2 linked regions of the Chelatococcus sp. HY11 genome follow. The protein of the gene in region 1 interacts with the protein of each later gene in a pairwise test. Links are inferred from orthologs where the notes say so. Each region holds a gene or a part of one and is shown in the gene's direction. Other genes may lie near its edges.

Region 1 (6,049 bases):
GTCGGGGCGTTTTTCTCAGCCAGATCAGACTGTCAGGCGGCGCGATACCCGCGGCGAAGCGATTGACACATGTGGCTTCTGGCCGGCGACATGTGGACTGAGCGAGGCGGCGGTTCTTGAACGCCGCCAGATGTAGCCAGGCAAACTGTGGGGACGCGACCATTCAGGAGCTCGCGACGGCTCCGCGCGTGAAGCGCCTCATACTTGCGGATTTCCGCAGCTATGCGGACCTCCATCTCGACGTCGGCGAAGCGCCACTGGTGGCGCTCGTCGGCGACAATGGCGCGGGCAAGACCAATCTCATCGAGGCGCTGTCGCTGTTCACGCCCGGGCGTGGGTTACGCAGGGCTGACTTCAGCGAGCTCGCACGCCTTGGCGGACGCGGCGGCTTTGCGGTGTCCGCCACGCTGGCATCAGCTTTTGACGAGATTCGTCTGGGTATCGGCAGTGAACCAACGGCTGACGGCGGCGCGGGCCGCAAATGCCGGGTCGATGGCACGGCGGTGGCGTCCGCTTCAGCCTTCGCGGAGTATGTGCGAGTCGTCTGGCTGACACCGGCTCTCGACGGGCTCTTTTCCGGGGCCGCGGGTGATCGCCGCCGTTTCCTCGATCGCCTCGTTCTGGCCGTCGACGCAGGCCACGGTACACGCGTCAACGCCTTCGAGAAGGCGATGCGCGGCCGCAACCGGCTGCTCGCGGAGGATGCTCCCCACCGGGCGTGGCTCGATGCGGTGGAGCGGGAGGTGGCTGAACTCGGCGTCGCCGTTGCCGCCGCGCGCGCGGAAACGGTGGCGCGGCTCGCCGCGCTGATCGAAGCGACCCGCGATGACGCCTCTCCCTTTCCCTCGGCCGAACTGCGACTGGAAGGCGAAATCGAGGCGATGGTCAACACGACCGCCGCCGTCGAGGTCGAGGATCACTATCGCCGCCTGCTGCGTGACGGCCGGGCGCGCGACAAGGCCGCCGGCCGCACGCTGGCAGGCCCGCAGACCAGCGAACTCGTGGTGCACCATCGCGCGAAGGCGATGCCCGCCGGCCAATGCTCGACCGGCGAGCAGAAGGCGCTGCTGATCGGGCTCGTGCTCGCCCATGCCCGCCTCGTCGCGACCATGAGCGGGATCGCGCCGCTGGTGCTCATGGATGAGGTCGCAGCCCATCTCGATCCACGCCGACGCGCCGCGCTCTACCGGGAATTGGGCGCGCTGGGGTCCCAAGTCTGGATGACTGGCGCCGACCCCGCGCTGTTCGCCGACCTGCCGGACGGCTCAGTACGTTTCCTGGTGGCTTCCGGCGTGGTAACACGTTACGCCGCAACAGAAATTTGACTTTCCGCCCAGCAGCCGCACCTGCGAATCACGCCTTCGCGCCGCGTATCATTTCTGCTATGAGCAGCATCAACGTTTTTGGCTTTCTATGCCCCGATATCGTGAGACGCTGAGACAATGTCCGGCCTTGACCTGATCAGCCTTGCCGTTTTCGCCAGCGTGCTCGCCGCCGCGGGCGCTTCGCCGGGACCGGCGGTCGCGGCGATTCTCGCGCGGGTGCTGGCGCGCGGGGCGACGGGCGTCGCTCCCTTCCTTGCCGGCCTTATTGTCGGAGATGTAGTCTGGCTGGCGGCCGCGGTGCTCGGACTCGCCGTCGTGGCTCAGACATTCCACGAACTCTTCCTCGTCATCCGTTATCTCGGCGCCGCCTATCTGCTCTGGCTGGCGTGGAAGCTCTGGTTCGCGCCGGTTTCGGCCGCGCCGGGGACCTCCGCGCACGCCGGCCCCGGCGAAAGGGGCGCGCGCGCTTTCATCGGCGGCCTGATGCTGACGCTCGGCAACCCTAAGACCATGATGTTCTATCTCGCGCTCTTGCCCAATATCATTAATCTGGCGGATGTTCGTCTTTTGGCCTTCGTCGAACTCGCCGCCGTCATCGTCGCCGTCCTGACCGGCGTGTTCACCGGCTATGTGCTTCTGGCGACACGTGTTCGCCGGCTTTTCACCTCGCCGCGCGCCATGCGCTGGCTTAACCGGGGCAGCGGAACCGTGATGGCCGGCGCGGCCGTTGCGGTCGCAACGCGATAAAGCCGCATTCTCAAGGGAAAAGTGCCCGCGCGGGCGTGAAATCTCACGCCCGAATGATTAGATTTATGCTGTCGAATCAAAGGCTGCGGTGCGATCGCGGCAGTGCTTCCCGATATCGGATTGGACCCATCCATGGCTGAACCCGCCCGCGACGTGAACGAAGAGTCCTATGGCGCCGATTCTATCAAGGTGCTCAAAGGCCTCGATGCCGTCCGCAAGCGCCCAGGCATGTATATCGGCGACACCGATGACGGCTCAGGCCTCCACCACATGGTGTACGAGGTCGTCGACAACGCCATCGACGAGGCGCTCGCGGGCCATGCGACACGGGTCACCGTGACGCTGAATGCCGACGGCTCGGTCACGGTTTCCGACAATGGTCGCGGCATCCCCACCGATATTCATCCCGGCGAGGGCATTTCAGCGGCCGAGGTCATCATGACTCAGCTCCATGCGGGCGGGAAATTCGACCAGAACTCCTACAAGGTCTCCGGCGGCCTGCACGGCGTCGGCGTGTCGGTGGTCAACGCGCTGTCAACCTGGCTGAAGGTGCGCATCTGGCGCGGAGGCAAGGAGCATTTCGTCGAGTTTAATCACGGCAACGCGGTGGCGCCGCTCGCCGTTGTCGGCGAAGCCCCGCAGGACAAGCGTGGCACCGAGGTCTCCTTCCTCGCATCGCCCGAAACCTTCACCATGGTGGAATACGACTATGCCACCCTGGAGCACCGCCTGCGTGAACTGGCGTTCCTCAACTCAGGCGTGCGCATCGTCCTGACGGACAACCGCCACGCGGAGCGCAAGGTCGAGGAGTTGTTCTACGAGGGGGGCGTGGAAGCCTTCGTCCACTATCTCGACCGCGCGAAAACCTCCCTCCTCGGCAAGCCGATCGTGATCCGTGGCGAGCGCGACGGCGTCGGTGTCGAGGTCGCCCTGTGGTGGAACGACAGCTACCACGAGAATGTGCTGGTCTTCACGAACAACATTCCCCAGCGGGACGGCGGAACGCATCTTGCCGGCTTCCGTGGCGCTCTCACGCGCCAGATCACCGGCTATGCCGAAAGTTCCGGCCTTTCCAAGAAGGAGAAGGTCGGCCTCACCGGCGACGATTGCCGTGAAGGCCTGACCGCGGTTGTTTCCGTTAAGGTGCCTGATCCGAAATTCTCGTCGCAGACTAAGGACAAGCTGGTGTCGTCGGAGGTCCGGCCGGCCGTCGAGGGCGTCCTCAACGAAGCGCTCGCGATCTGGCTGGAGGAGAACCCGTCCGAAGCCAAGACCGTCGTCGGCAAGGTGGTGGAAGCGGCGGCCGCCCGCGAGGCCGCCCGCAAGGCGCGCGAGCTGACGCGGCGCAAGGGAGCGCTCGACATCGCCTCCCTCCCCGGCAAGCTCGCCGACTGCCAGGAGCGCGACCCGGCTAAGGCCGAACTCTTCATCGTCGAGGGTGACTCGGCCGGCGGCTCCGCCAAGCAGGGCCGCAACCGCGAATATCAGGCCGTGTTGCCGCTGCGCGGCAAGATCCTCAATGTGGAGCGCGCGCGCTTCGACAAGATGCTGTCCTCGGAGCAGATCGGCACGCTGATCACCGCGCTGGGCACAGGTATCGGCCGCGAGGATTTCAACGCCGACAAGCTGCGCTACCACAAGATCATCATCATGACGGACGCGGACGTGGACGGAAGCCACATCCGCACCCTGCTGCTTACCTTCTTCTTCCGGCAGATGCCGGAACTGATCGAGCGGGGGCACATCTTCATCGCCCAGCCGCCGCTCTACAAGGTCACGCGCGGCAAGTCCCAGCAGTATCTCAAGGACGAACGCGCGCTTGAGGACTACCTCATCGAGGGCGGGCTCGACGGCGCCCTGCTGCGATTCGCGAATGGCGAGGAGCGCGCAGGGCTCGACCTGAGGGCTCTGGTGGACGAGTCGCGGCTCGTCCGGCACATCCTCAGCAACCTCCACACCCGCTACGACCGCGCCGTCGTGGAGCAAGCCGCCATCGCCGGCGCGTTGCGCCCACAGGTGGCTGAAGAGCCGGAAGCCGCGAATGAGGCCGCCGCTTTTATCGCGCGCCGTCTCGACGCTATGGCCGAGGAAACGGAACGTGGCTGGGAAGGCCGCGCCGAGGCGGGCGGCTTCGTTTTCAGCCGCATCGTTCGCGGCGTGAAGCAGGTGGCAAGTCTCGATGCCGCGCTGCTTGCCTCGTCCGAGGCCCGGAAGCTCGACGAGCATGCAGCCAGCCTGCAGGCCTACGCTCACCCCTCGAAGCTCATTCGCCGCAATGAGGAGATCGGCGTGGACGGGCCGATCAGCCTGTTCAACGCGGTGGCGACGACAGGGCGCAAGGGCATCCAGCTGCAGCGCTACAAGGGCCTCGGGGAGATGAACCCCGACCAGCTCTGGTCCACCACGCTCGATCGCGACGTGCGCTCGCTGCTGCAGGTGAAGGTGAAGGAAGTCACCGACGCCGACGACATCTTCGTCAAGCTGATGGGTGACACGGTGGAGCCGCGCCGCGAGTTCATTCAGGCGAACGCGCTGAATGTCGCGAACCTCGACGTCTGAGGCAGCGTTCTAACGGTCACTCGGCCGCCGGAAGGCGAGCACCTTGTCGGTATAGGTCTCGACGACGACACTGAAGGGCGTGCCATCGGGCACGCTCAGGACGGCCTCATGCCGTATGACCTCGGTCGGAATGGCAAGAGCGCCTGCGACGATCTCCGGGGTTTGCACAGGCCGTCTCACCATTTCCCACCCATCCGGAAGCGGCGTCCAGAGCAGGCGCGCCGACAGGGTGCGGCGTCGGAACTGCAGCGCTTGCACCGCTCGTCCGAAGGCCGTGTCGGTCTCATCGAGCAACCGGTTCATCTCCGGCGTGAGCCGGGCTGGCACATACCAGTTGTCGGCCTCCGACAGCACGAAATCACCGCACACGAGCTGGACACGCCGATAACGGACGGGCTCTGCCTCCCCCACCCCGAGCGTCTGCCTGATCGCCGCCGTCGCCGCCTTGTCGGCGCCGCGCACCAGACGCGCGACCACGCGCGCCGGCGAGGCGAGCTGGTGTCGGGCGCACCAGCGCTCCAGCGTCAACGTGGCGCTTGGGTTGCTGAGGAGTTCGGCATTGAGGGTCTGCAACAGCGCCAGCGCTTCCAGACGGCTCACGAAGTCGTCCTCCCCCGAGAACGTCCGCGTCGGCGCGATGCTCTCGGCCCGAACCGGCCCGGCCGCCAGCACAAGCGCGACGCCAACCCCCAGCGCGGTGCACTCGACGGCGTGTCTGGCCGTTGTCCTCGCGGCCTTTCTTACTGTGAGCCTGGCGGCCTTTTCCGCGGCGGTCCCCACCTCGGCCATCGCCTGGAGCAGCTTGCGAGATTTCGCCATTGGCCGTCCAAACATGACCGCTCACCTCACAGATAGAACAACACCGTCACCAGCAGGAACACGGGAATCAGGATGCCGCCCGACCATAGCATGTAGCCGAAGAAGCTCGGCATCTTGACGCCGCGATGGCGGGCGATGGCATAGACCATGAAATTCGGCGCATTCCCGATATAGGTATTGGCCCCCATGAAGACGGCACCGGCGGAGATCGCCGTCAAGGTCAGCGCGCCCTCGCGCATGAGGTGCTGGGCGTCGCCGCCCGCCAGCTCAAAGAAGACGAGATAGGTCGGCGCGTTGTCGAGGAACGAGGAGAGGAGCCCGGTCAGCCAGAAATAGGCCACCGGCACGGGTTCACCCGTTGGCGCGGTCACGAGGCTGACCAACGGCGCGAATGCGCCGGACGAGCCGGCTCGCAACATCGCCATCACCGGGATCATGCAGGTGAAGATCGCGGCGAAAAGCTTGGCGACCTCGAGGATGGGGCCCCAGCTGAAGCCATTGGCCTGGCGGATGCCTTGCCGGGTCAGCGCAAGCGAGGCCAGCGCCACCAGCACGAACACGACATCGCGCAGCACATTCTGCAACTCGACCCGCGCGCC
Region 2 (5,423 bases), 2.6 Mb from region 1 along the record:
CCACCGACCCGCGTTCCATCCACATCAGTGTGGGCGGGAAGGCTTCTCTCGCCGATGAAACGCAACGTCACGGCGCGGGGCAGGTTCTCGGCGGCGAGGGCGGCAGGCGCGAGGCCAATTTGGGTGAGGCCAACGAAGGCGGCAGCCAGCAATGAAAGGCGTGTTCGGAGCATCGGCTTGTTCCAGGAGGACCACTGACGGGCTGGCGTTGGTGCGGATCTGGGGCCCGGAAGGTCGCGACCTTAGGGCAGTCCGGCGACGGTCCGGTGACAGGTGGAGGCAGCCGGACAGGTCTTGGCTCGGGGGCGTTTGCGGCCGCCGGCGGCGGGAAAAATGCGCCGCGAATCGTCAGAATCGGCCGTTGTGCGCTTCGCGCGCGGCCGATGGATGCGGATCGAATTACCCGGTTCAGGTAAGTTATTGATATATATTGATAATTAAATCGTGAACAGGGGGTGTCAGCGCTGGCTTTTCGCCCGCGGATGCGTTAGAGCATGGTACTGGTAAAGTGCATCCCTTTCTTCGATGAGATCGCTCATGAAATCGTTGAATCAGGTGCGTTTCCCCATCATGCGGGCGGGTTGCGTCCGGCGGGCTGGGGCCTGAATGGAATGGCTGTCGTGGCATAGACCGCCCTCCATTGCGGATGAGGTCCGTTCGGACGCTCCAAAGGCCCCTTTCTGATTTTTTTGTTGGAACTCTCTCTTGGCAGATGATGACGAGAAGATCGGCGGCGGCATCGCTCTGGTGTCGATCTCCGATGAGATGAAGCGCAGCTATCTCGATTACGCCATGAGCGTGATCGTGAGCCGCGCCTTGCCGGATGTGCGTGACGGCCTGAAGCCTGTGCACCGCCGCATCCTCTACTCCATGTATGAAAACGGCTATACGCCCGACAAGCCCTATCGCAAGTCGGCGCGCGTGGTCGGTGACGTCATCGGTAAATATCACCCGCATGGCGACCAATCGATCTATGACGCGCTGGTGCGCATGGCGCAGGATTTTTCCATGCGCCTGCCGCTGCTCGACGGGCAGGGGAACTTCGGCTCCGTCGATGCCGACCCGCCGGCGGCGATGCGTTATACCGAGGTGCGGCTCGCCAAGCCCGCCATGGCGCTCCTGGACGATCTCGACAAAGACACGGTCAATTTCCAGGACAACTACGACAACAGCGAGCGCGAGCCCACGGTTCTGCCGGCGGGCTTCCCGAACCTCCTGGTGAATGGTGCGGGCGGCATCGCCGTCGGCATGGCGACCAACATCCCGCCGCATAATCTCGGTGAGGTGGTGGACGCATGCTTCGCCTATATCGAGGATCCGGACATAAGCCTCGAGGCGCTGACCGAGATCGTGCCCGGACCGGACTTCCCGACGGCCGCGACCATCCTTGGGCGTGGCGGCATCCGGTCGGCCTATTCGACCGGTCGCGGTTCGATCATCATGCGCGCCCGGGCCTCCGTCGAGCAGATCCGGAAGGATCGCGAGGCGATCATCGTCACCGAGATTCCCTATCAGGTGAACAAGGCGGCGCTGATCGAGAAGATCGCTGATCTCGTTCGCGAGAAGCGGATCGAGGGCATTTCCGACCTGCGCGACGAGTCCGATCGCGATGGCATGCGCATCGTGATCGAGCTGAAGCGCGACGCGGTCGCCGATGTGGTGTTGAACCAACTCTACCGGTTCACCGCGCTGCAGACGAGTTTCGGCGCGAATATGGTGGCGCTGAACGGTGGCCGGCCGGAACTCCTGAACCTCTATGACATGATCCGCGCCTTCGTGGATTTCCGTGAGGAGGTTGTCTCCCGGCGCACGAAGTATCTGCTCAACAAGGCTCGCGACCGCGCCCATATCTTGGTCGGCCTCGGCATCGCGGTCGCCAATATCGATGAGATCATTCAGCTCATCCGCTCGTCAGCCGACACCAATACGGCCCGCGAAGCGCTGATGTCGCGCCACTGGCCGGCCCATGACGTCGCGGCGCTGATCGCCCTGATCGACGATCCGAACCATCGCGTGGCAGAGGACGGCACCTACAGGCTCTCCGAAACCCAGGCCCGCGCCATCCTCGACCTGCCGCTGCGCCGCCTGACGGCACTGGGTCGGGACGAGATCGCCGACGAGTTGAACAAGCTCGCGGTCGAGATCGCGGATTACCTCGACATCCTGCGGTCGCGCGCGCGCATCCTGGGGATCGTGAGGGACGAGCTCGCGGCCATCAAGAATGCCTTCGCTACCCCGCGCCGCACGGAAATCCTCGATTGGGATTCCGATGTCGATGACGAGGACCTGATCCAGCGCGAGGACATGGTCGTCACCGTGAGCCACGCCGGCTATATCAAGCGTGTGCCGCTCTCGACCTATCGCGCCCAGCGGCGCGGCGGCAAGGGGCGTTCCGGCATGCAGACGCGCGACGAGGATTTCGTCACACGCCTCTTTGTCGCCAATACCCACACGCCGGTGCTGTTCTTCTCCTCGCGGGGCCAGGTCTACAAGGAGAAGGTGTGGCGGCTTCCGCTCGCCGCGCCGAACGCCCGCGGCAAGGCGCTCGTCAACATGCTGCCGCTGGTGGAAGGCGAGCGTATCACGACGATCATGCCGCTGGTGGAGGACGAGGCCAGCTGGGCGACGCTCGACGTGATGTTCGCCACCGCCTCGGGCGGCGTGCGTCGCAACAAGCTGTCGGACTTCGTGCAGGTCAACCGCGCCGGCAAGATCGCCATGAAGCTCGACGAAGGCGATTCCATAGTCGACGTCGGCATCTGCACCGAGTCGGACGACGTGCTGCTGACTACGGCCAGAGGCCAGTGCATCCGTTTCGAGACAACGGACGTGCGCGTCTTCAAGGGGCGTGACTCGACTGGTGTGCGCGGCATATCGCTGGCGGCCGGCGACAAGGTCATCTCCATGGCGATCCTGCGTCATGTGGAAGCTTCCGCCGACGAGCGCGCGGCCTATCTCAAGCTGGCGGGAGCCGCGCGTCGCGCGGCCAATGGCGAGTCCGCCAACGGCGATGCGGTCGAGGCCCAGACCGATGCCGACGCGGAGGAGGCAAGCGACACGCTCGAGCTAGGGCAGGAGCGCTACGCGGCCATGGGCGCGGCGGAGCAGTTCGTGCTCACCTTGTCTGAAAACGGCTACGGCAAGCGCTCCTCGGCCTATGAGTATCGCGTCACCGGCCGTGGCGGCAAAGGCATCGTCGCGATGGCTGTCAACAGTCGCAACGGTGCTTTGGTGGAATCCTTCCCCGTGGAGGACAACGACCAGATCATGCTCGTCACCAATGGCGGCCAGTTGATCCGCGTGCCCGTCGATGGCATCCGCATCGTCGGCCGTTCGAGCCAGGGCGTGATCGTCTTCAACACCGCCGACGACGAGAAGGTGGTCTCCGTCGAACACATCAGCGACGACGGCAGCGAGGATGGCGGTGGAATCGACGACGTCGATGAAGCCGGCGCCGACATATAGGTGCTGTCCGGCTGAGAACCTTCCAGGCACGTTGAAAAAGCCCCGGCAATGACCGGGGCTTTTTTGTTGCGCGACGGCCGGAGGCCTCCTCAAGGCGCGATAGTGGGCCATTGCATGTTATTGTTGTGATTCAGATTATTACAATTGCTTCTTGTTTCATCAGGTGAGCTTTCTGCAGTGTGAGCCCTGGCATCCGCGGCTGTCTGCACGCAAGGCTTGGCCTGATCCTTGTTTGTTGCGCGGCCGTAGCCGGCGGCGGGTCGGCCTATGTCGAACGGTTGTCATATTGAAGCTGGCGGCGGTTGTGGGCAGGATGGTGGCGTCCCGTCCTGCATCTTTCTGTTCCTCATGACTTGAGTTCGCCCCATGTCGATCTCCGCTCCGACCTATGATGATGTCGTCCGCGCGTCTGAACGCATTGCCGGCCTGGCGCATCGCACACCTGTCATGACGTCGCATACGGCTGACGAGAGGACAGGCGCATCGCTGTTCTTCAAGGCCGAGAATTTCCAGCGCGTCGGCGCCTTCAAATTCCGGGGCGCTTACAACGCGCTCGCGGCGCTTGATGATGACCAGAAGGCGCGCGGCGCGGTGGCTTTCTCCTCGGGCAATCACGCCCAGGCGGTGGCGCTGGCCGGGCAGCTTCTCGGCGTGCCCACGGTGATCATCATGCCGAAGGACGCGCCGGCGATCAAAGTCGCGGCCACGCGCGGCTATGGTGGCGAGGTTGTGTTTTATGACCGCTACGCCGAGGACCGCGCGGCCATCGGCCGGCGGATCGCCGGTGAGCGAGGGCTCGCTCTTATCCCGCCCTTCGATCATCCCGAGATCATCGCCGGGCAGGGCACGGCGACCAAGGAACTTATCGACGACGTGGGGGAACTCGACCTCCTGCTCGTGCCTCTCGGCGGCGGCGGCCTGCTGTCCGGCTCGGTGCTCGCCGCGAAGGCCCTGTCGCCGCGGTGCCGGGTCATTGGCGTCGAACCGGCGGCCGGCGATGACGGCGCGCGCTCCTTCCGCGAGGGGCGGATCGTCACCATCGATGTCCCCACGACGTTGGCCGACGGCGCGCAGACCACAGCGCTCGGGGCGATCACCTTCTCGATCATCCGGGAGCTTGTGGACGACGTGGTCACCGTGCCGGACGCGGCGCTCGTCGAGGCCATGCGCTTCTTCGCCGAGCGGATGAAGATGGTCGTGGAACCCACAGGCTGTCTCGCCGCCGCGGCTGCCTTCAGCGGCGTGGTCCCGGTCAAGGGCCAGCGGGTCGGCGTCATTCTCAGCGGCGGTAATGTCGATCTTGCCACTTTCGCGCGTTTGCTGATGCCGGCCTGATGGGGCTTGATCGACAGGCGGGAGCGTATATGCCTTCAGGGCGTTTATTGCAGGAGTTGAGCGCGCGATGCCCCATTGGCTCTTCAAGTCTGAACCGTCCACTTGGTCGTGGCAGCAGCAATGCGATGCCGGCGAGAAGGGCACGCATTGGAATGGCGTCCGCAATCATGGCGCCAAGCTGAACCTGATGGCTATGAAGATCGGCGACCAAGGCTTCTTCTACCACTCGAATGAAGGCAAGGAGATCGTCGGCATCGTCGAGGTGATCAAGGAGTATTATCCCGATCATACAGACGCTTCCGGCCGGTTTGGAATGGTTGACGTGAAGGCGGTGGAGGCGCTCCCGCAGGCCGTGACGCTGGAGGTGATCAAGACCGATCCGGCTCTCAAGGACATGGTCCTGGTCAACAACTCGCGCCTGTCCGTCCAGCCGGTGACGGATGCGGAATGGACGCATATTCTGCGCATGGCGGGCCGCAAGGAGTAGGCTGCAAAGCCTCCCTGGGTACGGGCCGATGGTGGCCTGGGCGGCCACGTCACCAGGCGACGGCGGGAGGGAAGCGATGGCCGTTGAGGCCGGACGTGTGCGCGAACTCGCGCTCGGTTTCCCGCATGCCCGGGAG

Evidence for each region.
Region 2: the proteins of gyrB (region 1) and gyrA interact in binary tests that used the Escherichia coli proteins (3 or more experiments, as listed by UniProt). The link is inferred for Chelatococcus sp. HY11 from one-to-one orthologs.

The regions. Positions count from the first base shown.
Region 1 is NZ_JAHBRX010000001.1:3,253,223-3,259,271, forward strand. Bases 1,864-4,917 are described here. They hold gyrB (DNA topoisomerase (ATP-hydrolyzing) subunit B), read left to right. Parts: upstream 1,864-2,204; coding sequence 2,205-4,631; downstream 4,632-4,917. Other genes in these bases: KIO74_RS14860 (LysE family translocator), read left to right, coding at 1,864-2,072; KIO74_RS14870 (hypothetical protein), read right to left, coding at 4,641-4,917. Outside these bases: DNA replication/repair protein RecF, read left to right, coding at 162-1,325; more of KIO74_RS14860, read left to right, coding at 1,443-1,863; more of KIO74_RS14870, read right to left, coding at 4,918-5,450; KIO74_RS14875 (sodium:proton antiporter), read right to left, coding at 5,477-6,049. UniProt on the Escherichia coli protein: DNA gyrase negatively supercoils closed circular double-stranded DNA in an ATP-dependent manner to maintain chromosomes in an underwound state.
Region 2 is NZ_JAHBRX010000001.1:698,122-703,544, forward strand. Bases 391-3,665 are described here. They hold gyrA (DNA gyrase subunit A), read left to right. Parts: upstream 391-765; coding sequence 766-3,465; downstream 3,466-3,665. Also shown: KIO74_RS03450 (esterase-like activity of phytase family protein), read right to left, coding at 1-173; KIO74_RS03460 (threo-3-hydroxy-L-aspartate ammonia-lyase), read left to right, coding at 3,832-4,800; KIO74_RS03465 (EVE domain-containing protein), read left to right, coding at 4,868-5,287; KIO74_RS03470 (MmcQ/YjbR family DNA-binding protein), read left to right, coding at 5,364-5,423. UniProt on the Escherichia coli protein: A type II topoisomerase that negatively supercoils closed circular double-stranded (ds) DNA in an ATP-dependent manner to maintain chromosomes in an underwound state.